DNA from 3 places in the Streptomyces sp. BoleA5 genome. Region 1 is predicted to be linked to each of the others. Evidence: riboswitches for the same ligand, from Rfam matches in the RefSeq annotation. Region 1 holds a riboswitch; each other region holds the start of a gene.
What was found. Region 1 has a riboswitch for cobalamin ahead of B085_RS0121355 (cobalamin biosynthesis protein). Riboswitches for the same ligand answer to the same signal wherever they lie in the genome.
Positions count from the first base shown of each region.

Region 2: it holds a riboswitch for cobalamin, as region 1 does, so the genes downstream of both, B085_RS0101835 (prenyltransferase/squalene oxidase repeat-containing protein) here and B085_RS0121355 (cobalamin biosynthesis protein) in region 1, are expected to answer to the same signal.
Region 3: it holds a riboswitch for cobalamin, as region 1 does, so the genes downstream of both, B085_RS0113615 (CbtB domain-containing protein) here and B085_RS0121355 (cobalamin biosynthesis protein) in region 1, are expected to answer to the same signal.

Region 1 is NZ_KB892107.1:55,564-62,876, reverse strand. It holds gene B085_RS0121365 (putative cobaltochelatase) at 1-811, opposite strand, end outside; gene B085_RS0121360 (cobyric acid synthase) at 885-2,396, opposite strand; gene B085_RS0121355 (cobalamin biosynthesis protein) at 2,393-3,379, opposite strand; cobalamin riboswitch at 3,433-3,562, opposite strand; gene B085_RS0121350 (hypothetical protein) at 3,716-3,958, opposite strand; gene B085_RS0121345 (inorganic phosphate transporter) at 3,997-5,211, opposite strand; gene B085_RS0121340 (NAD(P)/FAD-dependent oxidoreductase) at 5,541-6,932, opposite strand; partial or broken gene B085_RS0121335 (class II aldolase/adducin family protein) at 7,050-7,313, shown strand, end outside.
Region 2 is NZ_KB892090.1:386,021-393,333, reverse strand. It holds gene B085_RS0101860 (class I SAM-dependent methyltransferase) at 1-469, opposite strand, end outside; gene B085_RS0101855 (glycosyltransferase family 4 protein) at 463-1,788, opposite strand; gene B085_RS0101850 (TetR family transcriptional regulator) at 2,146-2,769, shown strand; partial or broken gene B085_RS50360 (ferredoxin) at 2,732-2,972, opposite strand; partial or broken gene B085_RS0101845 (aldehyde dehydrogenase family protein) at 2,977-3,469, opposite strand; partial or broken gene B085_RS0101840 (MBL fold metallo-hydrolase) at 3,464-3,760, shown strand; cobalamin riboswitch at 3,833-3,959, shown strand; gene B085_RS0101835 (prenyltransferase/squalene oxidase repeat-containing protein) at 4,048-5,184, shown strand; gene B085_RS0101830 (SCO2322 family protein) at 5,181-5,804, shown strand; gene B085_RS40910 (CbiQ family ECF transporter T component) at 6,380-7,313, shown strand, end outside.
Region 3 is NZ_KB892098.1:62,732-70,044, reverse strand. It holds gene B085_RS51420 (cellulose binding domain-containing protein) at 1-538, opposite strand, end outside; gene B085_RS0113635 (ABC transporter ATP-binding protein) at 728-1,480, opposite strand; gene cbiQ (cobalt ECF transporter T component CbiQ) at 1,477-2,238, opposite strand; partial or broken gene B085_RS42285 (energy-coupling factor ABC transporter permease) at 2,241-3,256, opposite strand; gene B085_RS0113620 (histidine phosphatase family protein) at 3,422-3,985, opposite strand; cobalamin riboswitch at 4,107-4,244, shown strand; gene B085_RS0113615 (CbtB domain-containing protein) at 4,283-4,504, shown strand; gene B085_RS0113610 (CbtA family protein) at 4,521-5,309, shown strand; gene B085_RS0113605 (Tm-1-like ATP-binding domain-containing protein) at 5,372-6,934, opposite strand; gene B085_RS0113600 (universal stress protein) at 7,101-7,313, opposite strand, start outside.

The DNA.
Region 1 (7,313 bases):
CGAAGGCCGCACAGGTCGCGGCGATCTGGCGGAGCGCGCCGTCGCCGAGCGAGACCGACGGCAGCAGCGCCCGTGCCGCCGCGATGCGCTCCCGCAGCTCCCGCTCCTCGCCCCGCCAGGCGGCGGCGAAGCCCGCCGGATCGGCGTCGTAGGCGAGGCGCCGCCGGACGACCTGCACCCGCTCCTCGGTCTCCCGTGACGCCGCGACCTCCACCGTGAGACCGAAGCGGTCCAGCAACTGGGGCCGCAGCTCGCCCTCTTCGGGGTTCATCGTGCCGACGAGCAGGAAGCGCGCGGCGTGACGCACCGAGACGCCCTCGCGCTCGACGTAGGAGGCGCCCATGGCGGCCGCGTCCAGCAGCAGGTCCACCAGGTGGTCGTGGAGCAGGTTGACCTCGTCCACGTACAGCACGCCGCGGTGCGCGTCCGCCAGCAGCCCCGGCTCGAAGGCCTTCACGCCCTCCGCCAGGGCCCGTTCGATGTCCAGGGCGCCGACGAGGCGGTCCTCGGACGCGCCGACCGGCAGCTCCACCATGCGCGCCGGCCGGCTCTCGCGGCCGGCGTCGGGGCCGTGCGGCCCGTCCGGGCACGCCGGGTCCGCTGCCGCCGGGTCGCAGCCGAAGCGGCAGCCGGGGACGACCTCGACGGCCGGCAGCAGCGCTGACAGCGCCCGCACGGCGGTGGACTTGGCGGTGCCCTTCTCACCCCGCACCAGCACACCGCCCACCGCGGGGCTGACCGCGTTCAGCAGCAGCGCCAGCCGCAGGTCCGCCATCCCGACGATCGCGGTGAAGGGGTAAGGGGTGCTCACGCGGCCTCCTGGGTCGAACGGACATTGCGGCGGTTCTCACGGACGGCCCGGCTCCGGGGCCGCGACGGGCCGCTCACGGCGCCCCCGGGGGGACGAAGGGCAGCCCCGCAGGGGGGCCCTGCTCGATCAGGCGGAGCAGTGCGCCGGTGTCGGCGTGCTCCTCGATCAGGTCGCCCAGCCGGTCCAGCTGCTCCTCGCGGAGCGCGCCGAAGGCGGTGCCTGGGGCCGGGACGAAGCGCCGCCCCGCGGCCTGCGCGACGCGGCGCAGGAAGGCGCGGCGGAAGCCGTCGCTCTCCAGGGAGCCGTGCCAGTGGGTGCCCCAGACCGCGCCGCTGCGGCAGCCGTCCAGGAAGGGCTCGTCGCCGCCGCGGACGTCGGCCACGCCGTGGTGGATCTCGTACCCCTCGACCGGTTCGCCGTACGCCTTCCCCGAAGGCCTGGCCAGGGTCTTCTCCACGGCGAAGCGGACGCACGCCGGCAGCAGCCCGAGCCCGGGGACCGTACCGGCCCGCGACTCGACGTCGTCCTCGATCGTCTCGGCGAGCATCTGGAAGCCGCCGCAGATCCCCAGCACCGGACGCCCCTCGGCGGCCCGGCGGACGACCGCGTCGGCCAGGCCCCGCCGCCGCAGCCACTCCAGGGCCTTGACCGTGCCGCGGGTGCCGGGCAGCACCACGAGGTCGGCGTCGGCGAGCTCCTCCGGCCGGTCCACGAAGCGGACGAGGACACCGGGCTCGGCGGCGAGCGCGTCCACGTCGGTGAAGTTCGACATCAGCGGGACCGCCGCGACGGCGACCCGCAGGACGTCCTCGCCGTGCGGCGGCGCCGTGTCCGACTCCCGGACGCTGCCGCGCAGCGACATCCGCAGCCCGTCCTCCTCGTCGATGCCGAGGCCGTGCCGGAACGGCAGCACCCCGTAGAAGCGGCGTCCGGTCAGCCCGCGCAGCATCTCAAGACCCGGCTCCAGCAGGGACACGTCGCCGCGGAACTTGTTGACCAGGTATCCGCAGACCAGTTCCTGGTCCTCCGGGGCGAGCAGCGCCGTCGTCCCGAAGAACGAGGCGAAGACCCCTCCCCGGTCGATGTCGCCGACCACGACCACCGGGAGCCGGGCGGCCCGCGCCAGGCCCATGTTGACGATGTCGCCCCGCCGCAGGTTGATCTCGGCCGGGCTGCCGGCGCCCTCGCAGATCACCGCGTCGTACCGCCCGCGCAGCTCCTCCAGGCAGCCGGTGACGGTCTCCAGCAGCTCCGCGCGGCTCCCGTTGTGGTAGCCGCGCGCACTCATCTCGCCCACCGGGCGCCCCATCAGGACGACCTGGCTCGTGCGGTCCCCGCCGGGCTTGAGCAGCACCGGGTTCATCAGGGCCGACGGCTCCACGCGCGCGGCCTGGGCCTGCATCGCCTGGGCGCGGCCGATCTCGGCGCCCTCGCGGGTCACGTACGAGTTCAGCGACATGTTCTGCGCCTTGAACGGCGCCACGGACACGCCCTGCCGCGTCAGCCACCGGCAGATCCCCGCCGTGACGACGCTCTTGCCGGCGTCCGACGTGGTCCCCGCGACCAGCAGGCCCCCGCCCCTCATGAGTCCCTCCCCCGGGCGACCGCGCCCCACGCCAGGCGCCCGCCCACCGCGACCACCAGCGCCAGCGCGCCGACCCGCCGCGACAACCGCGCCGCCCGTTCGATGTCCCGTACCTCCACCGGCCGGTTCCCCGCCCCCAGCACGGGCCGGTGCTCCACCCGCCCGTCATAGGCAAGCGTCCCCCCGAGGCGCACGCCCAACGCCCCGGCGAACGAGGCCTCCACCGGCCCCGCGTTCGGGCTGGGATGCCGGGGGCCGTCCGTGCGCCAGGCCCGCCACGCCCCCCGGGGGTCGGGGCCGGCCAGCACCGCGAGCGCGGCGGTCAGCCGGGCGCCGGGGTAGCCGGCGACGTCGTCCAGCCGGGCCGCGGCCCAGCCGAACCGCCGGTGCCGCGGCGACTTGTGACCCACCATCGCGTCCAGGGTGTTGACCGCCCGGAAGCCCACGAGCCCCGGTACGCCGCCCAGCGCACCCCACACCAGGGCCCCCACGACGGCGTCCGAGGTGTTCTCCGCGACGGACTCCACCACCGCCCGGGCCAGTTGCGCCTCGTCCAGCGCCTGCGGGTCGCGGCCGCACAGATGGGGCAGCCGCTCGCGCGCCGCCTCCATGTCACCGGTGGACAGGGCGGCACCGACGATCCGTGCCTCGTGTACCAGGGATGTCCCGCCGAGCACGGCCCAGGTCGCCGCCGCCGTCAGGGCGACGGACGCCGCTCCGGAACGGCGCACGGCACGCTGGAGCCCGGCCGCGGCCGCCACGGCGCCGCCCGCGCACAGGGCCGTGTGGAGGGCGCCGCGACCGCGGTGGTCGCGCCACAGCGCCCGCTCCAGGCGGGCGGCGGCGCGGCCGAACACCGCGACGGGGTGACCGCGGCGCGGGTCGGCGAGGGCCAGGTCGGCGAGCCAGCCGAGGGCGGCGCCGGTGGCGAACGCGCACGGCGCCGCGACGCCGGTGCCGGGTGAACGGCCGGAGCCGCGCATCACAGGAGTCCTCACTCAGGGTCCGCGCCCTGGTTCGACGTGACCGGCGACGAGAGTCTCCTGGCTCCCGGATCGGCGGCACCCCCGGCCTTCCAGCCCCGAGTCGGGGCCGTGGCCATGGGCGGGGGTCCGCTCCCCGGTGACAGTGGCGGGACCGCGCCGGATTCGCACCGGACTTCCTCTCCTGCCGCCGTTTGGCGGTTCCGATACCACCACGCCCCGCTCCGGCCCGTCAACTCATCGCGACAGCCTGTGGACAAGAAGAAACCCCAGCTCACGGCCGGAAGGCCGGGAGCTGAGGTCAACTTCACACCGCGGTGCGCGGGGACGTGCGGGTCAGGCGACGATCAGGTAGATCCCGTACGCCACCGCCGCCGCGCACAGCGCGAAGCACAGGTACGCGCCGGTGCGGGCCAGGGCGGTGGTGCCACCCGCGGCGGAGGTGCCCGCCTCGCCGCCGCCGGCGGTGCCCTGCCTGGACAGGCCGACGATGCCGAGGGTGAACAGGCCGACGAGTCCGACGGTCACGGCGAGGCTGACGCCGAAGACGGAGCCGAGGGCAGCCCAGTCGATGTGCATGGTGCTGGTTCCTTCCGGGGCCGGTGCGGCTGCCGCCGTCAGGCGGAGGCCTTGGCGGGGTCGGTGCCGGCGGCGGTCGTGGTCAGCCCCGCGGGCGGCGGGATGACGGCGGCGATGGCCGTGGTGATGACGCCCGGCTCCTCGGCGTCGTGGCCCTCGTTGACGTTGGTGTGGTCGACGGGCTTGCGGCGGGAGGCGATCCAGATCGCGGTGCACGCGGCGAGCGCCAGGACGGCGACCGTCGTGACACCCCAGTCGCCCTGGTCGGCGAGGAGCGCGGCGCCCGCCGCGACCAGGCCCGCGGCAGGGAGGGTGAGCCCCCACGCGGCGAACATCCGGCCCGCGGTGCTCCAGCGGACGACACCGCCCTTGCGGCCGACGCCGGCGCCCATGACGGAGCCGGAGCAGACCTGCGTGGTGGAGAGCGAGAAGCCGAGGTGCGAGGAGGCCAGGATGACGGTCGCGGCGCCGGTCTGGGCGGCGAAGCCCTGCGGCGGCTGGATGTCGGTGATGCCCTTGCCCATGGTGCGGATGATCCGCCAGCCACCGATGAAGGTGCCGAGCGCGATCGCCATGCCCGCCGAGACGATGACCCACAGCGGCGGGTCGGAGTCGGGCGCGACGACGTTGCCGGCGATCAGGGCGAGGGTGATGACACCCATGGTCTTCTGTGCGTCGTTGGTGCCGTGGGCGAGGGAGACGAGGCCGGCCGAGGCGATCTGCCCGGCCCGGTAGCCCTTGGCGGTGGCGGCCGGATCGGCGTTGCGGCCGATGCGGTAGGTCAGCCGGGTCGCCAGCATCGCGCCGACCCCGGCGACCACCGGGGCGCAGACGGCCGGGATCAGGACCTTCATGACGACCGCGTCACCGTTGACCGAGCTGAATCCGGCCGAGGCGACGGAGGCGCCGATGAGGCCGCCGAAGAGGGCGTGGGAGGAGCTGGAGGGGAGTCCCGCCAGCCAGGTCAGCAGGTTCCAGACGATCGCGCCGACGAGTCCCGCGAAGATCACCTCGGGCTTGATGCCCGCGCTCTCGTCGAGGATCCCGCCGGAGATCGTCTTCGCCACCTCGACGGAGAGGAAGGCGCCGACGAGGTTGAGCACGGCGGACATGGCCACCGCCGTCTTGGGCTTGAGTGCGCCAGTGGAGATGGTGGTCGCCATCGCATTGGCGGTGTCGTGGAAACCGTTCGTGAAGTCGAACACGAGTGCGGTAATGATCACGATTCCGATCAGGAGCGTGATGTGTTCCATTGACCCAGGCATTCGTTCGATCGGACAGTGGCGGTGGCGACCGTACGGAGTCTGGATGAACGGAAGGTGAACGAGGGGAGGCGCGGCGGTGCCGGTGCGTGCGGGGGGTGTGGCCCGGCCCCGGCCGCGGCCCGGAATCCGGCCTTTCGCGTGCTTCGACCACCCCTTTCCGGAGGTCAGGAAGAGATCCTGGTCACGCGGCGACGGCCCGCTCCGCCGCCGTCTCGCGGCACGAACCGGGGGCGTGCCGGCGGTGGTCCGTGCGCGTTCGTCTCGCGCCCTGCGGGCGCAAGCGCCGGCCCCGCACGTACCGGCCGAATCTCCTCTGGCTAGTGGCGGCCCGAGATGCGGTCCGCGATGCGGGCCACCCGGTCGGTCTCCACGCTGCGTCCGGCCTGCTCGCGCCGGTCGGCGCCGCGGTAGGCCGCGTACAGCCCGTGCACCCCGATCCACCGGAAGGGCTCGGGCTCCCAGCGGCGCACGCGGTGGTGCACCCACGGCAGGGCCGTCAGCTCGGTTCCGTGCGCCTGGCCGGAGTCCATCTGCACGAGGTCCCGCAGCGTCCGCGCCGCGAGGTTCGCCGTGGCGACACCGCTGCCGACGTAGCCGCCCGCCCAGCCCAGGCCGGTGGAGCGGTCCAGCTCGACGGTCGCGCACCAGTCGCGCGGCACGCCGAGCACCCCGGACCAGGCGTGGTCGATCCCCACCCGCCCCGTCGCCGGGAAGAAGCGCACGAGGATCTCGCGGAGCGCCTCCACCGTCGCCGCCTGGGTGCGGCCGTCGTTGTCCGTGCGCGAACCGAAGCGGTACGGCACCCCGCGGCCGCCGATGGCGATCCGGTCGTCGGCGGTGCGCTGCGCGTACATGTACGCGTGCGCCATGTCGCCGAGGGCCTCCCGGCCCTCCCAGCCGATGGTGTCCCAGACCTCCCGCGGCAGCGGCTCCGTCACGACCATCGATGAGTTCATCGGCAGCCACGCCCGCTTCTGGCCCTTGAGCGAGGCGGTGAAGCCCTCCGTGCAGCGCAGCACGTAGGGGGCGCGCACGGTTCCGAACGGCGTGACCGCGTGCTTCGGCCGGATCTCCGTCACCGGGGTCGACTCGTGGACGACGACCCCGAGCGCCTCCACCGTGCGGGCCAGTCCCTGCACCAGCTTCACCGGGTGGATACGCGCCCCGTGCGGTGTCCAGGTGCCGCCGGCCGTCCCGGCGACCCGGATCCGCGCGGCGGACTCGGCCGCGCCCAGCAGCAGGCGGTCCTTCTCGCCGAAGGCGACCTCCGTCTCGTGGAAGGCCCTGAGCCGGGCCAGTTGCGCGGGGGAGTGGGCGACCTCCAGCACCCCGCCCTTGTGGACGTCCGCGTCGATGCCCTCCTCGGCGGCGACCCGGATCACCTCGTCCACGGTCCCGTTCATCGCGCGCTGCAGCGCGACCGCGGCCTCCCGGCCGTGCAGCGCGGCGTAGCGGTCGCGGCCGGCGATCCCGTTGTACAGCCAGCCGCCGTTGCGGCCGGAGGCGCCGTAGCCGCAGAAGCGCTGCTCCAGGACGACGATCCGCAGGAAGGGCACGGCCTTCTTCAGGTAGTAGGCGGTCCACAGCCCGGTGTAGCCGCCCCCGACGATGCACACGTCCGCGGTGGAGTCCCCGGGCAGCGGTTCACGCGGTACCGGGAGGCCTGACTTCGCGTACCAGAAGGAGATGCCGCCGTTGACGGTGGTCATGGTGCCCCTGCAATTCGTATGCGTGCTCGGTCCGGAAGGTGTGCCGGGACGTTACTGTGCCCCGAGAGCGGGCGGCAACGGCCAACCTGTCAGGATCAGCGCTCGGAGGTGGCACGGATGTCGGTGCGGAACACGGTGGCGCGGGCCTGGACGGACCTGGTGGACACGGCCCGCCGCTCCGTCGACGACGGTCTCGTGGTCGGCACGTCCGGCAACGTGTCGGTGCGGGTGGGCGACGACCTGGTGCTCGTCACCCCCAGCGGGGTGCCCTACCACCGCCTCGCCCCGGAGGACACGGTCGGGGTCGACCTGGACGGCAAGCAGGTGCTCGGCGCGCTGCGGCCGACGAGCGAGCTGGCGATGCACCTGGCGATCTACCGG
Region 2 (7,313 bases), on a different contig from region 1:
CCAGCAGTTCGTCGGCCCGGTAGATGCGGATGTGCCCGCCCTCGACCTCGTGGTAGGCGTCGGACAGCGCCCAGCAGATCTTCTCCGGCCCGTAGCGCGGCACGGTGATCGCGATCAGCCCGCCCGGCTTGAGGACGCGCACCATCTCGGCGAGCACGCCCTTGTCGTCCGGGATGTGCTCCATGACCTCGGAGATGATGACGCGGTCGAAGGTGTCGTCGGGGAACGGCAGGCTCAGCGCGTCGCCCTCCATCGCCGTGGCGGTCGCCCCGGCCGGGGCCTCCCCGGCCTCCTTCATCGCGGCGAACCACTTGGCGACCTCGCGGATCTCGTCGCCGTTCCGGTCCAGGGCCACCACGTTCGCGCCGCGCCGGTAGCACTCGAAGGCGTGGCGGCCCGCACCGCAGCCCAGGTCGAGCACGCGGTCGCCCGGGGCGAGCGGGAAGCGGGTGAAGTCGACGGTCAGCACGTGGAGTCTGCTTTCGTCCGGGACGGTGACTGGACAGTGGGCCGCGGCCCCGCGGCGGCCTCGATCGCCGCACGGTAGTGCTCGGCGGTGCCGATGGCGGCCCGCTCCCAGGTGAAGCGGGCCAGTACGCGTTCCCGGCCGGCCAGACCGAGGCGGCGGCGCAGCTCGGAGTCGCGCAGCAGCCGGCCGAGCGCCGTCGCCAGCGCGCCCGGGTCCCCCGGCGGCACGGCGAGGCACGTCTCGCCGTCGGGCCCGGCGACCTCGGGGATGGCGCCGCCGGTCGTGGCGACCAGCGGCGTCCCGGTGGCCATGGCCTCGGCGGCCGGCAGCGAGAAGCCCTCGTACAGCGACGGCACGCACGCCACCTGGGCGCCGCGCACCAGGTCGACCAGCTCCTCGTCGCTGATGCCCTTGACGAAGTCGACGGCGCCGCCGAGCCCGTACCGCTCGATGGCGGCGGCCACCGGGCCGTCGTCGGCCCGCTTGCCGACGACGACGAGGTGCGCGTCGGGGTGCTCGGTGCGCAGCTTCGCGAGCGCCTCCACGAGGTGGACCAGGCCCTTGAGCGGCACGTCGGCGCTGGAGGTGGTCACGATCCGCCCCGGCACCTCGGGCACGGACGGGTCCGGCGAGAACAGCGCGGTGTCCGCGCCGATGTGCACCACGTGCACCCGGTCCTCGCGCACCCCGAGGTGGTCGACGATCTCCTGGCGGGAACTCCCGGAGACGGTGAGCACGGACGGCAGCCGGCGCGAGACCCGCTTCTGCATCCGGGTGAAGCCGTACCAGCGGCGGACCGACGCCCGGCGCTTCCACCCCTGCGCGGCGTCGAGTTCGAGCTGCCGGTCGACGGTGATGGGGTGGTGGATCGTCGTCACCAGCGGCGCGCCGAGGGCGTCCGGGCCGCCGAGCAGGCCGTAGCCGAGGGTCTGGTTGTCGTGGATGACGTCGAAGGCGCCCCGCCGGGCGGCCAGGTGACGGCGGGCCCGCAGGCTGAACGTCAGCGGCTCCGGGAACCCGCCGGTCCACATCGTGCCGACCTCCAGCGCGTCCACCCAGTCGCGGTACTCGTCGCGCTTCGGGGTGCGGAAGGGGTCGGGCTGGCGGTAGAGGTCCAGGCTCGGCAGCTCGGTGAGGCGCACCCCGTCACCGACCTCGTCGAGCACGGGGTAGGGCTGGGCCCCGATCACCTCGACGCTATGGCCGAGCCGGGCGAGTTCCCTGGACAGATGGCGCACGTAGACGCCCTGGCCACCGCAGAACGGGTTCCCCTTGTAGGTGAGCAGCGCGATCCGGAGCGGCCTGGCCTCTGCGGTCACTCACGGCCCCCTTCTCACTGCACTTCAGCGGGAGCGTAGCCGCCCGTGCGTTGGTAGAACAAGTTTCAGAATCGGTTACTCAGGAGTTGGCCCGAGAGCACGAAGATACCTGTAGCCGTGCGGGGGGTTCTGGCTGGTGCGGGTGATTCCCGCCACGCCGCGGTGGGGGCCGTGGGGGGGGTTCACCCACCCGCCCGCCGCAGCAAACAACCCGCACACAACCACCGGCCGCAAAGGGCACCCACCGGGCAGCCCGGCGCAGCCGCACACGGCGGCGGAACAGAGCGGACCCCGCGGCAAGGCACCGCAGTACGCTGGGGAAGGTTCCGCACGGCGCACAGATTCGGATTGGGACAGATGACCGCAGCTCCTCAGCCGACGCCGTCCCCCGTGCCGCTGACCGAACGTCAGGAAGCCCGGCGGCGCCGCATCCTGCGCACCAGCGCCGAGCTCGCCGTGCGGGGCGGATTCGACGCCGTCCAGATGCGCGAGGTCGCCGAGCAGTCGAACGTCGCGCTCGGCACCCTCTACCGCTACTTCCCGTCCAAGATCCATCTGCTCGTCGCCACGATGCGTGACCAGCTGGAGCACCTCCACGAGGCGCTGCGCAAGCGTCCGCCCTCGGCTGCCGCGCCCGCGGACCGCGTGGCGGAGACGCTGATGCGCGCGTTCCGCGCGATGCAGCGGGAGCCGCACCTCGCGGACGCCATGGTGCGGGCGCTGACCTTCGCCGACCGTTCCGTGAGCCCGGAGGTGGACGCCGTTTCGCGGCTGACGACCGCGATCGTGCTGGACGCGATGCGGCTGGACGGGCCGCCCGGGCCCGAGCTGCTGTCCGCGGTGCGCGTCATCGAGCACACATGGCACTCGGCGCTTGTGACCTGGCTGTCCGGGCGCGCCTCGATCGCCCAGGTGAAGATCGACATCGAGACCGTCTGCCGGCTCATCGACCTGACCGATCCGCGCCGCGCGCAGGCGTGACCCCGGCACGTCGCTCCTCGGGCGGGAAGACGGCCTCGCCAGTCGGCCAGCGCGATGCTGATCGCCTCCACCGGGCAGCCCTCCGCCGCCGCGTGGGACTGCCGGGCGGAGGCCAGGGTGAAGCCGCCCGGCGCGGAGCTCACGCACATGCCCGTGCCGATGCGCACTCCCCGGTCGACCTCGATGTGCCAGCGGTCCCCCACGGGGTCAGCCCTCCCAGCCGGCGGGCAGGTGGACCATCTTGTGCTCCAGGTACTCGCCCAGCTCCTCCGGCCCGAAACTCGCGCCCGAGCCCGGAGTTCCTGTAGCCGCCGAAGGGGCCGAGCATGTCGCGGCTGAAGGTGTTGACGTCGAACGTGCCGGTGCGCCGGCGGATCGCCGGTACAGACCCTGCCGGAAGGCCGTGGTCGGAGTCGTCGGCGATGCGGACGGCCTCCGCCTCGTCCTCGTACGGCAGCAGGCAGATGACCGGGCCGAAGATCTCCTCGCGGGCGATCCGCATGGAGTTGGACACGTCGCCGAAGAGGGTGGGCTCGACGTACCAGCCGGTGGGCTGCGCCTGCGGGCGGCCGCCGCCGGTGAGGACCTTGGCGCCCTCCTGCTGCCTGAAGGCGACGTAGTCCAGGGAGCGCTGCTGCCGGCGGCGGGCGACCAGCGGCCCGACCTGGGTGGCGGGGTCAAGGGGGTCGCCGACGCCGAGGTGCTGCCCGCCCACGAGCACGCCTCCACCGGCGCCGGCGCCCGGGTACGCGAACTGCCGGACCACCACACCGCCCGCCTCGTCTCGCTCCGCGCCCTGATCGCCGAGGCCCCCCGCACCCCGTGGGAGCTCGCCGCGGCCATGCGGTGGAACCGCCTCTGGGAGCAGATCCCCTTCCCCTCCCGGAACATCGCCGTCGCCGAGGCCGAGGCCCACCTGCGCCGCCTGGTCAAGCTCGGGCACGCCGAACCGGTGCCCGGTTCCGACCCGGTCGCGTACACCGCGGTGTGAGCGGCCGGTGTGAGGCAGACCGCACCAGGCCGGGCACGGCGCGGCACGCGGTCCCGGCTAAGGTGTGCTCGACACAACCAAGTCCAATCACGTCCGAGCGGGGGAAGCCGGTGCGAATCCGGCGCTGACCCGCAACCGTGAGCCGTCCCCGGCCGGGGAGGGCCCAGCCGGAGCACCCGCGCGGACGGGAGCGGCTCTTCCGTCGAGGTACACGGAGCCGGAGCCCGGTGCCGTGACCGCGCGCCCGCATCCGTCTGCGCGACCGCTCACCCGAAAGGCACCACCCGATGCATCTGCGCCGCACCGCCGCGGCCGCCCTGGCCGCCTTCAGCACGCTCCTCATAGCCGCGTCGCCGTCACCCTCGCCGGCAGCGGCCCCCGCCGCGCTGTACGGGGACGCCGACCCGACGTACGACGGCGTGTGGCGCCAGTCGTACGCGCTGCTGGCGCTGCACGCGGCCGACATGGAACCGGCCGGTGACGCGGTGAAGTGGCTCGCCGGGCAGCAGTGCGCGGACGGCGGATTCGCCTCGTACCGTCCCGACCCGACGGCGCCCTGCGACCCGGGGACCGAGGACACCAACGCCACCGCCATAGCCGTCCAGGCGCTCGCCGTCCACGGGCAGGACTTCGCCGTCAAGCGCGCCGCCGAGTGGCTCGCCAAGGTGCAGAACCGCGACGGCGGTTGGTCGTACAACCCCGGCGGAGCCTCCGACGCCGACTCCACGGGCGTCGTCATCGGCGGCCTCAAGGCCGCCGGCACCGACGTCAAGTCCGTGACCACCGACGGCCTGTCGCCCTACGACGCGCTGCGCTCCCTCCAGTTGGCCTGCGGCAAGAAGGACGGCGGCGCGTTCGCCTACCAGCCCGACCCCAAGTCGGGTGACCTCGCGGCCAACGCCAAGGCCACCGCCGACGCCGTGCGCGGCGCCGAGGGCGCGGGCCTCGTCGTCGAGGCCCCCGGCCGCGACGTCCCCGTGCGCGACGGGTGCGGCGGCAGCGCCTCCGACGCGGGCGCCGCCTGGCTCGCGGCCCGGCTCACCGCCGGCGGCGGCCACTTCGACGCCGTCACCCCGGGCTCCGACCAGAAGACCCCCGACTTCGGCACCACCGCCGACGCCGTCATCGCCCTCGTCGCCGGCGGCCATCTCGACGCCGCCAAGGGCGCCTACAACTGGCTCGCCGCCAACTCCGGCGCCTGGGCGAAGGACAACCCCACCGCCCTCGCACAGCTCGCCCTCGCCGCGTACGCCACCGGCAACCCGATGCGGGACCACGTCACGCGGCTCAGCGCCCTCGGCCCGGTCGCCCAGCAGAAGCCCGAGTCCTCGGACGGCAGTTCGGTGTGGTGGATCGTGGGCGCCTGCCTGGTCGCCGGCATCGGCATCGGGGTGCTGCTCGCCGGCCGGAAGCACCGGCTGTGAGGCGGCCGCCCCTCACGGCGGCGGCACTCCTCCTGGCCCTGGTGGCCGCCCTCGTCTCGACGCCCGCGCACGCGGCCGCCTACCGGTACTGGTCCTTCTGGCAGCGTGACGCCGCCACCGGCGCCTGGACGTACGCGACGACCGGGCCGGCCCTCAGCCGCCCCGGCGACGGTGCCGTGGAGGGCTGGCGCTTCGGCGTCAGCCCCGACGCCGACTCGGCCGCCCGCCCCCGCGGCACGGCCCGGTTCGCCGCCGTCTGCGAGGGCACCCCGGCCCGCCCGGGCACCAAGCGGGTCGCCCTGCTGCTCGACTTCGGCACCGCCGCCGACGCCCCGGCCATCCGCACCGCCTGCGCCCGCGTCCCCGCCGACGCCACCTCCGCCGACGCCCTGGCCGCCGTCGCGCCCCCGCTCCGCTACAACTCCGCGGGCCTGGTCTGCGCCATCGCCGGCTACCCCGCCAAGGGCTGCGGCGAGCAGGTCGCCGACGCCGCCGCACCCCCCGCCCCCACCTCTTCCCCGGGCCCCGCGCTCGGCACGTACGGCGCCGCAGGAGTCGTCCTCCTCGTCGTCGCGGCCGCCGCCTGGCAGGTCCGCCGCCGCCGGAGCGACCGCCCGTGACCGCCGGCACACCCCTGCCCCGACCGCCGAGGGCACTCACGCTGCCGGTTCGGCTGCGCCCCCGTGACCGCCGCGACGGCTCGCCCACCCCGGACACCCGCCGTTCCGCCGACGCTGCTCCGCCCCGGCCGCGACAGCGATCAGTCGTGCCGTCCGGTGACACCCCCGGCGCACCACGCACGGCGAACGCGACCGACGGGCTGTCCAGGGCATCGCGAGCCCTCGCGCTGCTTCCCCGGCCGCGCCCGCGCAGCCGCGACGCCTCGCCCACCCGCGACGCCTCGCCCACCCCGGACGCCCGCTCGGCGACCCCCGCTGCCCGTCGGCAACCCCGCCCCGGCACACCGGTGTCGATCGAGCCGGCCATCACCCCCGGCTCCGGCGGGACACCACGCACGGCCGGCCCGGCCGCCGCCGAGGCCCGGGCATCGGCAACCCCCGCCTCGCCCGCCCCGGTCACCCACCGTTCCGGCGCGGCGGTCCGGCCCCGGCGGGCGATCGTGCCCGCGGGCAGCGACGAGCACCCCCTTCGCCGAGGCCCCCGAAACGGCGGCGGCTCCGGCCGCTTGCGGGCGCTGCGACGGCGGCCGGAACGCACCGGGCAGGCCGGCGCCGCGGGCCCGCGGCCTGCGGGCCGGGCGCGCGGGCCGCACGCCGGGGCGTGGTGGCTGTGGGCGCTGGGCCTCTCCACCGCCGCGTCGCGGACGACGAATCCGGCGCTTCTCGCGCTGCTCGCCGCCGTCGCCGGTTACGTCGTGGCCGTGTGCCGGGTGCCGGACACGCCCTGGTCGCGGTCGTACGCCGCGTTCCTGCGCCTGGGCCTGGTGGTCGTCGTCATCCGGCTCGCCTTCGCCGTCGTCCTGGGCTCGCCGATCCCCGGCACGCACACCCTGCTGACCCTCCCCGAAGTGCCGCTCCCCGACTGGGCGCAGGGCGTCCGTCTCGGCGGGCGGGTGACCGCCGAGGGGCTGTGGTTCGCCTTTCGCGAGGGCATGCGGCTGGCCACCCTCCTGGCGTGCCTCGGTGCCGCGAACGCCCTGGCCAACCCGGCCAGGCTGCTGAAGTCGCTGCCCGGCGTCCTGTACGAGGCGGGCGTCGCCGTGGTCGTCGCGATGACGTTCGCGCCCCATCTGGTCGCCGACGTGCGGCGGCTGCGGACGGCCCGCAGACTGCGGGGCCGCACGGAGAAGGGCGTACGGGCGCTGCTCGAGGTCGGCCTGCCCGTGCTCGAGGGCGCCCTGGAGCGTTCCGTCGCCCTCGCCGCCGCCATGGACGCCCGCGGTTACGGACGCACCGCCGCGGTGCCGCCTGCCGTGCGCCGGGCGACCGCCGCGCTCACCCTCGGCGGCCTGCTCGGACTGTGCGCGGGCACGTACGCGCTGCTGGCCGCCACGGGAGCCGCGTACGGCCTGCCGCTGCTGCTGGCCGGACTGGCCGCCGCCGTCGCCGGGCTGCGGCTCGGCGGGCGCCGCTCCGTCCGTACCCGTTACCGCCCCGACCGCTGGGACG
Region 3 (7,313 bases), on a different contig from region 1:
AGGGCGGCTCCTCCTGGTGGGCGCGCAGGCAGCGGTCCCGGAAGTCCTCGCGGGCCCGGTCGATCTCCCGTTCCGCGGCGGCGGCGTCGATGCCCAGCGTGCGGGCGGTCACCGCCACGGGGCGGCACTCGACCTCGGTGGACCACAGCAGTGCCGCGTCCGCCTCCGCCATGTCCCGCAGCCCGCGCAGGGCCAGCGGCTCCGGGCGCGCTGCCCTGCCCCGGCGGGCGGCGCGTTCGGCGTTGAGCCAGATGCGGAACTCCGGATGCAGGCTGCCCCCCTCGCCCCGGGCCTGCCAGTCCGCGGCGGTGTCCCGTACGGCGGTCAGCAGCAGCGGCAGCAGGGGCAGCGGCAGCGGCCCCGGCGCGAACCCGGGGTCCATCACGTCGGGTACCTGGTCCAGGCCGCGTTCGAACGCGTCGGCGGCCAGGCGTCCGCCGTCCTCGGGGGAGAGCGTGCACAGCTGGGCGAAGCACAGCGCTTCCGCCCAGTACTCGGACAGCGGTACGGCCTCCGGGACCGGGGCTGCGGCAGTCATGGGGCGGTGAACCAACCTTCGGCGTCGGGAGGCGGCTGCGCCTGCGCCTTGTGGTGCCGGGAGCCTTTCACGCTTTCCACACAAGTAGCAAGGTGTGACTTCGTTTGCCGAAGGGGGAGTTGGGGCGAGAGCAGGGCTGTGCGCCGCTGCGCGGCCGTGAACGCCGCCGAGCGGTTCGACGCCCGCGGATCAGCCGCGGACGGTGACCGAGCGGGGGTCGAAGCCGTACGGGAGTTCGAGGCGGTGGGCGCGCATCAGGGTGTCGTCGGAGAGGAGTTCCTGGGTGCGGCCGTCGGCGACGACGGTGCCGCCGCTGAGGACGACGGAGCGCGGGCACAGCTCCAGGGCGTACGGCAGGTCGTGGGTGACCATCAGGACCGTGACGTCCAGGGAGCGCAGGATGTCGGCGAGTTCGCGGCGGGAGGCGGGGTCCAGGTTGGAGGAGGGCTCGTCCAGGACGAGGATCTCCGGCTCCATGGCGAGGACGGTCGCCACCGCCACGCGGCGCCGCTGGCCGAACGACAGGTGGTGCGGCGGCCGGTCTGCGAACTCCGCCATGCCGACCCGCTCCAGCGCCTTGCGGACGCAGGCCTCCAGCTCGGCGCCGCGCAGACCGGCGGCGGCCGGGCCGAAGGCGACGTCCTCGCGGACGGTGGGCATGAAGAGCTGGTCGTCCGGGTCCTGGAAGACGATGCCGACCCGGCGCCTGACCTCCGCCACGTGCTTGCGGTCGCCGACCGGGAGCCCGGCGACGGTCACGGAGCCGGCCCCGGCCTCGAGGATGCCGTTGAGATGCAGCACGAGCGTCGTCTTGCCGGCGCCGTTGGGGCCGAGGAGGGCGACCCGCTCGCCGCGGGCGATGGCCAGGTCGACGCCGAACAGCGCCTGGTGGCCGTCGGGGTAGGCGTAGGCGAGGCCCTTGACCTCGAGCGAAGCGGTCACAGGAACCATCCCATCAGGCAGACCGCCAGCGCGGCGGCCGGGAGCACGGCCGCGTACGACCACTGGGCGCGTGAGGCGGTCACATCGTCGATCACCGGCATGCTGCCGGCGTAGCCGCGGCTGATCATCGCCAGGTGGACGCGTTCGCCGCGTTCGTAGGAGCGGATGAACAGGGCGCCCGCGGACTTGGCGAGCACGCCCCAGTGGCGCGGGCCGCGCGCCTCGAAGCCGCGCGAGAGGCGGGCGACGCGCATCCGGCGCATCTCGTCGGTGATGACGTCCCCGTAACGGATCATGAAGGAGGCGATCTGCACCAGCAGCGCCGGCAGCCGCAGCCGCTGCAGGCCGAGGACGAGTTCGCGCAGCTCGGTGGTGGAGGCCAGCAGCACGGAGGCGGCGACGCCGAGGGTGCCCTTGGCGAGGATGTTCCAGGCGCCCCACAGGCCGTGCACGCTCAGGGACAGGCCCAGTACCTCGGTGCGCGGCCCCTCGGCGACGAAGGGCATGAGGACGGCGAAGGCGACGAAGGGCACCTCGATCAGCAGCCGCCGCAGCAGGAAGCCGGCCGGGACGCGCGCCGCGACGGCGACCGTGGCCAGCAGCACGGCGTACAGGCCGAAGGCCCACACCGCTGAGCGCGGCGTGGACACGACGACCAGGACGAAGCAGAAGACCGCGGCGATCTTGCACTGCGGGGGCAGCGCGTGCACCGGCGAGTGCCCGTGCCGGTAGAGCCGGTGGGCGTGGCCCGCGCCCACCGTCAGCCCTCGTCCGCGCGCGGCCGGCGGCGGACGATCCAGAAGACGCCGGTGCCGAGCGCCAGGGTGGCGCCGACACCGATGACACCGGCGAGGCCGCCGGAGAGCCGGGCGTCGCCGACGTCCTTGGTCTGGTAGTCCGCCAGCGGCGAGTCCTTGGCCGCGTGGTCCTCGGCCTTCTTGTCGATGCCGTGGTCGGCGGCGACCTTCTCCAGCCCGTCGGGGCTGGCCGAGGCGTAGTAGCTGACGAATCCGGCGAGCGCCAGGGCGGCGATCAGGCCGGCGATCCACAGCGGCCGTATGCCGCCGCGCTTCGGGGTGTCGGTCACGGCCGCCATCAGACGGTCGCCTCCTTCAGTTCCAGCGGGCGGCGCAGGTCACGGGCGCCGTGGACGAGGTCGGGGCGGACGGCGATGACGGCGCCCACCGTCGCGGCGGTGATCACCGCCTCACCGATGCCGATCAGGACGTGCACGCCGACCATGGCGGTGAAGACCTTGCCGAGCGAGACGTCGGTCGTCCCGCCCAGCGCGTAGATCCCGGTGAAGGCGACCGCCGCGGCCGGGACGGAGACCAGGGCCGCGACGAAGGCCGCGCCCGTCACCCCGCCGCGCCCGTTCGGCAGCACCTTGACCAGAGCGCGGAAGAGGGCGTAGGCGACGACCACGGTCACGATCGCCATGTCGGTGATGTTCACGCCGAGGGCGGTGAGGCCGCCGTCGGCGAAGAGCACGCCCTGGATGAGCAGGACCACGGACACGCACAACACCCCTGTATAGGGGCCGACGAGTATCGCCGCGAGCGCTCCGCCGAGGAGGTGGCCGCTGGTGCCGGCGGCCACCGGGAAGTTGAGCATCTGGACGGCGAAGATGAACGCGGAGACGAGTCCGGCCAGCGGCGCGGTGCGCTCGTCCAGTTCGCGTCGCGCACCGCGCAGGCTCACCGCCACGGCTGCCGCCGCGACGGCACCGGCCGCCACCGACACCGGGGCGTCGATGAATCCGTCGGGTACATGCATGGAGAGCTCCGCTCCGGGGTCGCGTCGGAAGTCGAACGCTCAATCATAGAGTCCTATTGCGACTGACTTGCAAGAGCCTGTCTGATGCTGGAGCGCATGCCCCGCGTATGCCCGTTCGCGCTTCATCCCGCTTCAGCCCGCTTCAGCCGCGCTTCCGGTGCCCGGTCAGCCCAACGGGCGCCCCGCCCGCAGGTTCCAGCGTCCGGACCGCCCGCTGAATTCCGTCGCCGTCAGCGGGGGCACGTCGATCCGCCAGAAGGACGCCTCCGGCGCACCCAGGGCCCGTACCGCGCAGGCCCGGACGATCTCCGGTTCGACGACGGCGAGCACCCGGCCCGGCGTGGCGGCGAGCCCGTCGAGCCAGCCGCCGACGCGGGCGCACAGCTCGCGCAGCGACTCGGCGTCGTGCGGCGCGGCGTCCGGGTCGGAGAGCCAGGCGGCCACCGCCTCCGGTTCCTCGGCGCTCACCTCGGCCAGGGTGCGTCCCCGCCAGCGGCCCAGCGCCCAGCCCGCGGGCGCGGTCTCCTCGGCGGCGAGGCCGAGCGCCTGCGCGGTCGCGTGGCAGCGCACCGTGGGCGAGACGGGCACCGGTACCGCGGAGGGCAGCGAACCGGCCAAGGCGCGGGCGGCGGCGAGCGCCTGCCCGTCCGGCGGCACGTCGTCGTCGAAACGCGCCTCGCGCAGCGCCGCGTTCACCACCGGTGAGATCAACGTCACCCGGGTCGTCATGCACCCTCCTCGTTCTCCGGCGATCACCTGGAATCGCCGACTGCCGCCCCGCACCGGGCCTGCCCGCGGCACCGAAGCGGCTCCCGCGCATGCCGTGGCGTGAACGCGCGCCCTTGGCCGGATCACCGGATCGCGGTACCGTCACGACGACATTCACGACGACACGGCGGAAGTCCGGTGCAAATCCGGCACGGTCGCGCCACTGTAAGCCCAGCCCAGCGCCAGGCGAGTCAGACCCGCAGTCGTCCGACAGAGCTCCACCGACCGGGACGCGAGTTCCCACCAGGAGGTCATGCCATGGCGCAGTCCGCCGCCTCGCCGGCCATAGCCCCTTCCGCCGCCCCCTTGACGCTGCCGATCAGGGCGATCCTGCCCTGGGCGGTCTTCTTCGGCGTCCTGATGCTGGTCCTGCTCTACTTCGTGGGTGCCGAGCAGGGGGCCACGTCCCTCATGTCCGGTGAGAACGTCCACGAGTGGCTGCACGACGGGCGCCACCTGCTCGGCTTCCCCTGCCACTGACAGGGGCGCCGCACCGATGAACCCCGCCACCCCCGTCAATTCGGTCACCGTCAGACAACTGCTGGTGCGGGGCATGCTGGCCGGCCTCGCCGCCGGCGCGTTCGCGCTGGTCGTCGCCTACCTGCTGGGCGAGTCCCGGGTCGACGCCGCCATCGCGTTCGAGGAGTCGCACGCCCACGAGCACGGCGGCACCGAACCGGTCAGCCGTGCCCTGCAGTCCACCGCCGGTCTGGCCACCGGCCTCCTCGTGTACGGCGTGGCGCTGGGCGGCATCGCCGCGCTCGCCTACTGCTTCGCCCTCGGGCGGATCGGCCGCTTCGGCGCCCGGTCGACGGCGATGCTGCTGTCGGCCGCGGCGCTCGTCGCGGTCTACGTCGTGCCCTTCCTGAAGTACCCCGCCAACCCGCCGGCCGTCGGCGACCCCGACACCATCGGCGAACGCACCACGCTGTACTTCCTGATGATGCTGCTCAGCGTGCTGCTCGCGATCGCCACCGTGATCCTGGGCAGGCGCCTCGCGCCGCGCCTGGGCAACTGGTACGCGACCGTGGCCGCCGGCGTCTTCCTCGTCGTGACCGTGGGGCTCGCGTACGCGCTGCTGCCCGGGATCGACGAGGTGCCGGAGCACTTCCCGGCGCAACTGCTGTGGCAGTTCCGTCTGGCGGCGCTGGCGGTCCAGCTGACGCTGTGGACCTCCTTCGGGCTGGTCTTCGGCCACCTGGCCGGACGCCTGCTGGAACCGGCCCCGGCCGCCGCCTCCGCGGGGCGCGACGCCGTGGGCGCGGGCACGGCGGCCTCCGTCTAGGGCCGCCGTCCGGGCCCTCGGCCGGGCCCGCCGCACCGTACGCACGACCGCCCGTACGACGCTCAGCGCGTCGTGCGGGCGGTCGCGTGCACGGAGGAGACGAGCGCGTGCAGCCGGTCCGCCGCGGCGCGGCCGAAGGCGGGGTCGTTGAGGTGCGTGTCGTACTCGGCGACCTCCACCCGGCTGCCGCGCAACTCCTCGCGGAGGGTGTGGAACAGCACCCCGTCCACCGCCCGGTCGTGGTACGGCCCGCCCGGCGCCCCGAGGGTGGACAGCCCGCGCAGCGGCAGCAGGAGCGTGGCCGGGCCGGTGGCCGCGCGCAGCTTCGCGGCGACCTGACGGCCGAGTTCGGCGCACTCGGCGGCGGAGGTGCGGATCACGGTCACCGACGGGTTGTGGACGTGGACGTGACGGGCCCGGAAGCGGTCCGGCAGCGAGCCGAGCGGGCCGAACTTGACCATGTCGAGCGCTCCCGGGCTCACCACCTGGGGCAGTCCGGCGCGGCCCGCGGCGCGCAGCCGGTCGGGCCCCGCGCCGAAGGCGCCGCCCACCAGCTCGTCGGCGAGCTCGCTGAGCGTCAGGTCGAGCACCCCGCTGAACATGCCCTCCCCGGCGAGCGACTCCAGGGAGCGGCCGCCGGAGCCCACGGAGTGGAAGACCAGCACCTCGTAGCCGAGTTCGGTGAGCCGCGCCCGGGCGGCGTCGACCCCGGGGGTCGTCACCCCCGCCATGCTCGCCGCCACCAGCGGCCGGTCCCCGGCGGGCGCGGCGGGCGCCCCGGCGAAGCCCCTGGCCATCCCGGCGATGGCGTCGGCCGCGTTCGCCAGGATCGGCGCCGACACCCGGTTGACGCCCGCGATGTCGACGACGCTGTACATCATGGCGATGTCGGTCGAGCCGACGTACGGGGAGACGTCGCCCGCGGCCATCGAGGAGACCATCAGCTTCGGCACGCCCAGCGGCAGCTCCCGCATCGCGCGGGTGGCGATCGAGGTGCCGCCGCTGCCCCCGACGGCCAGCACGCCGTGCAGCCTGCCCTCGTCGTGCAGCCGGCGCACCACCCGGGCCGCCCCCTCGGCCATGACCGTCACCGCGGTGCCGCGGTCGCCCGCCCTGCGCAGCCGTTCGGCGTCCGCACCCGCGGCGGAGGCCACGACGGAGCGGGGGATGTCGGGGGTCACGAGGGGCTCGCCGGCCACGCCCGCGTCGATCAGCACGACCTCGACGGCGGCGCGCAGGAGGCGGTCCCGCAGCCAGCCGTACTCGGTGCCCTTGGTGTCCAGCGTTCCCAGCAGCGCAACCACCGGCATGGACACCAGTGTTGGGCCCCGGGCCGGAAGTGACAAGGCCTCATGACGGGGGCACGGGACGCAGCAGTCGTCCCGGGAGCCGACCCGGATCGTCCGGCCCTCCCGTACGGCGTCGGCCACCGGGGTCGACCGCTCCATGGGCAGCCGCGACCACGGCATCGACAGCTCGCGCGGCGCCCCGGTGATGACCTCCAACCCCAGCGCGCGGCCCTCGGGCATCAGCAGGAAGACCGCACCGACACGGGCGCCCGTCTCGCGCACCACTTCGGCGAGCACCTGGTCCAGCAGCTCCCGCGCGGGGGCAGTCACCACCATGTGTGGCTCCACCATCGGGCCGACACCACCTATAAGGGGACGATACGCCCCCGTCCGCCCCGTCTCCTCCCGCCGGCTCGAAGGGTGGTGTCCCGCCGGGACCGGTCGGGGGGCCGCGGCGGGGGGGCGTGCCGGCGATGGCGCTGCCGGCCTGGTCGGCGAGGGTTCAGCGCAGGGGCGCGGCGGTGTGCAGGGGCAGCCGCCAGGTGTTGCGGCGGTGCATGTCCTCGAGGACCCCGTGGAGCGGCGAGCGGGGTACGGCGAGCACCGGGCAGACCGCGTGGGCGAGGCAGTGCCGGGCCACCGAGGGGCTCAGCAGCCGGCGCAGCCGGCCGCGTCGCCCGGCGCCCACCACCAGTACGTCGTCCGGGCGGTTCGC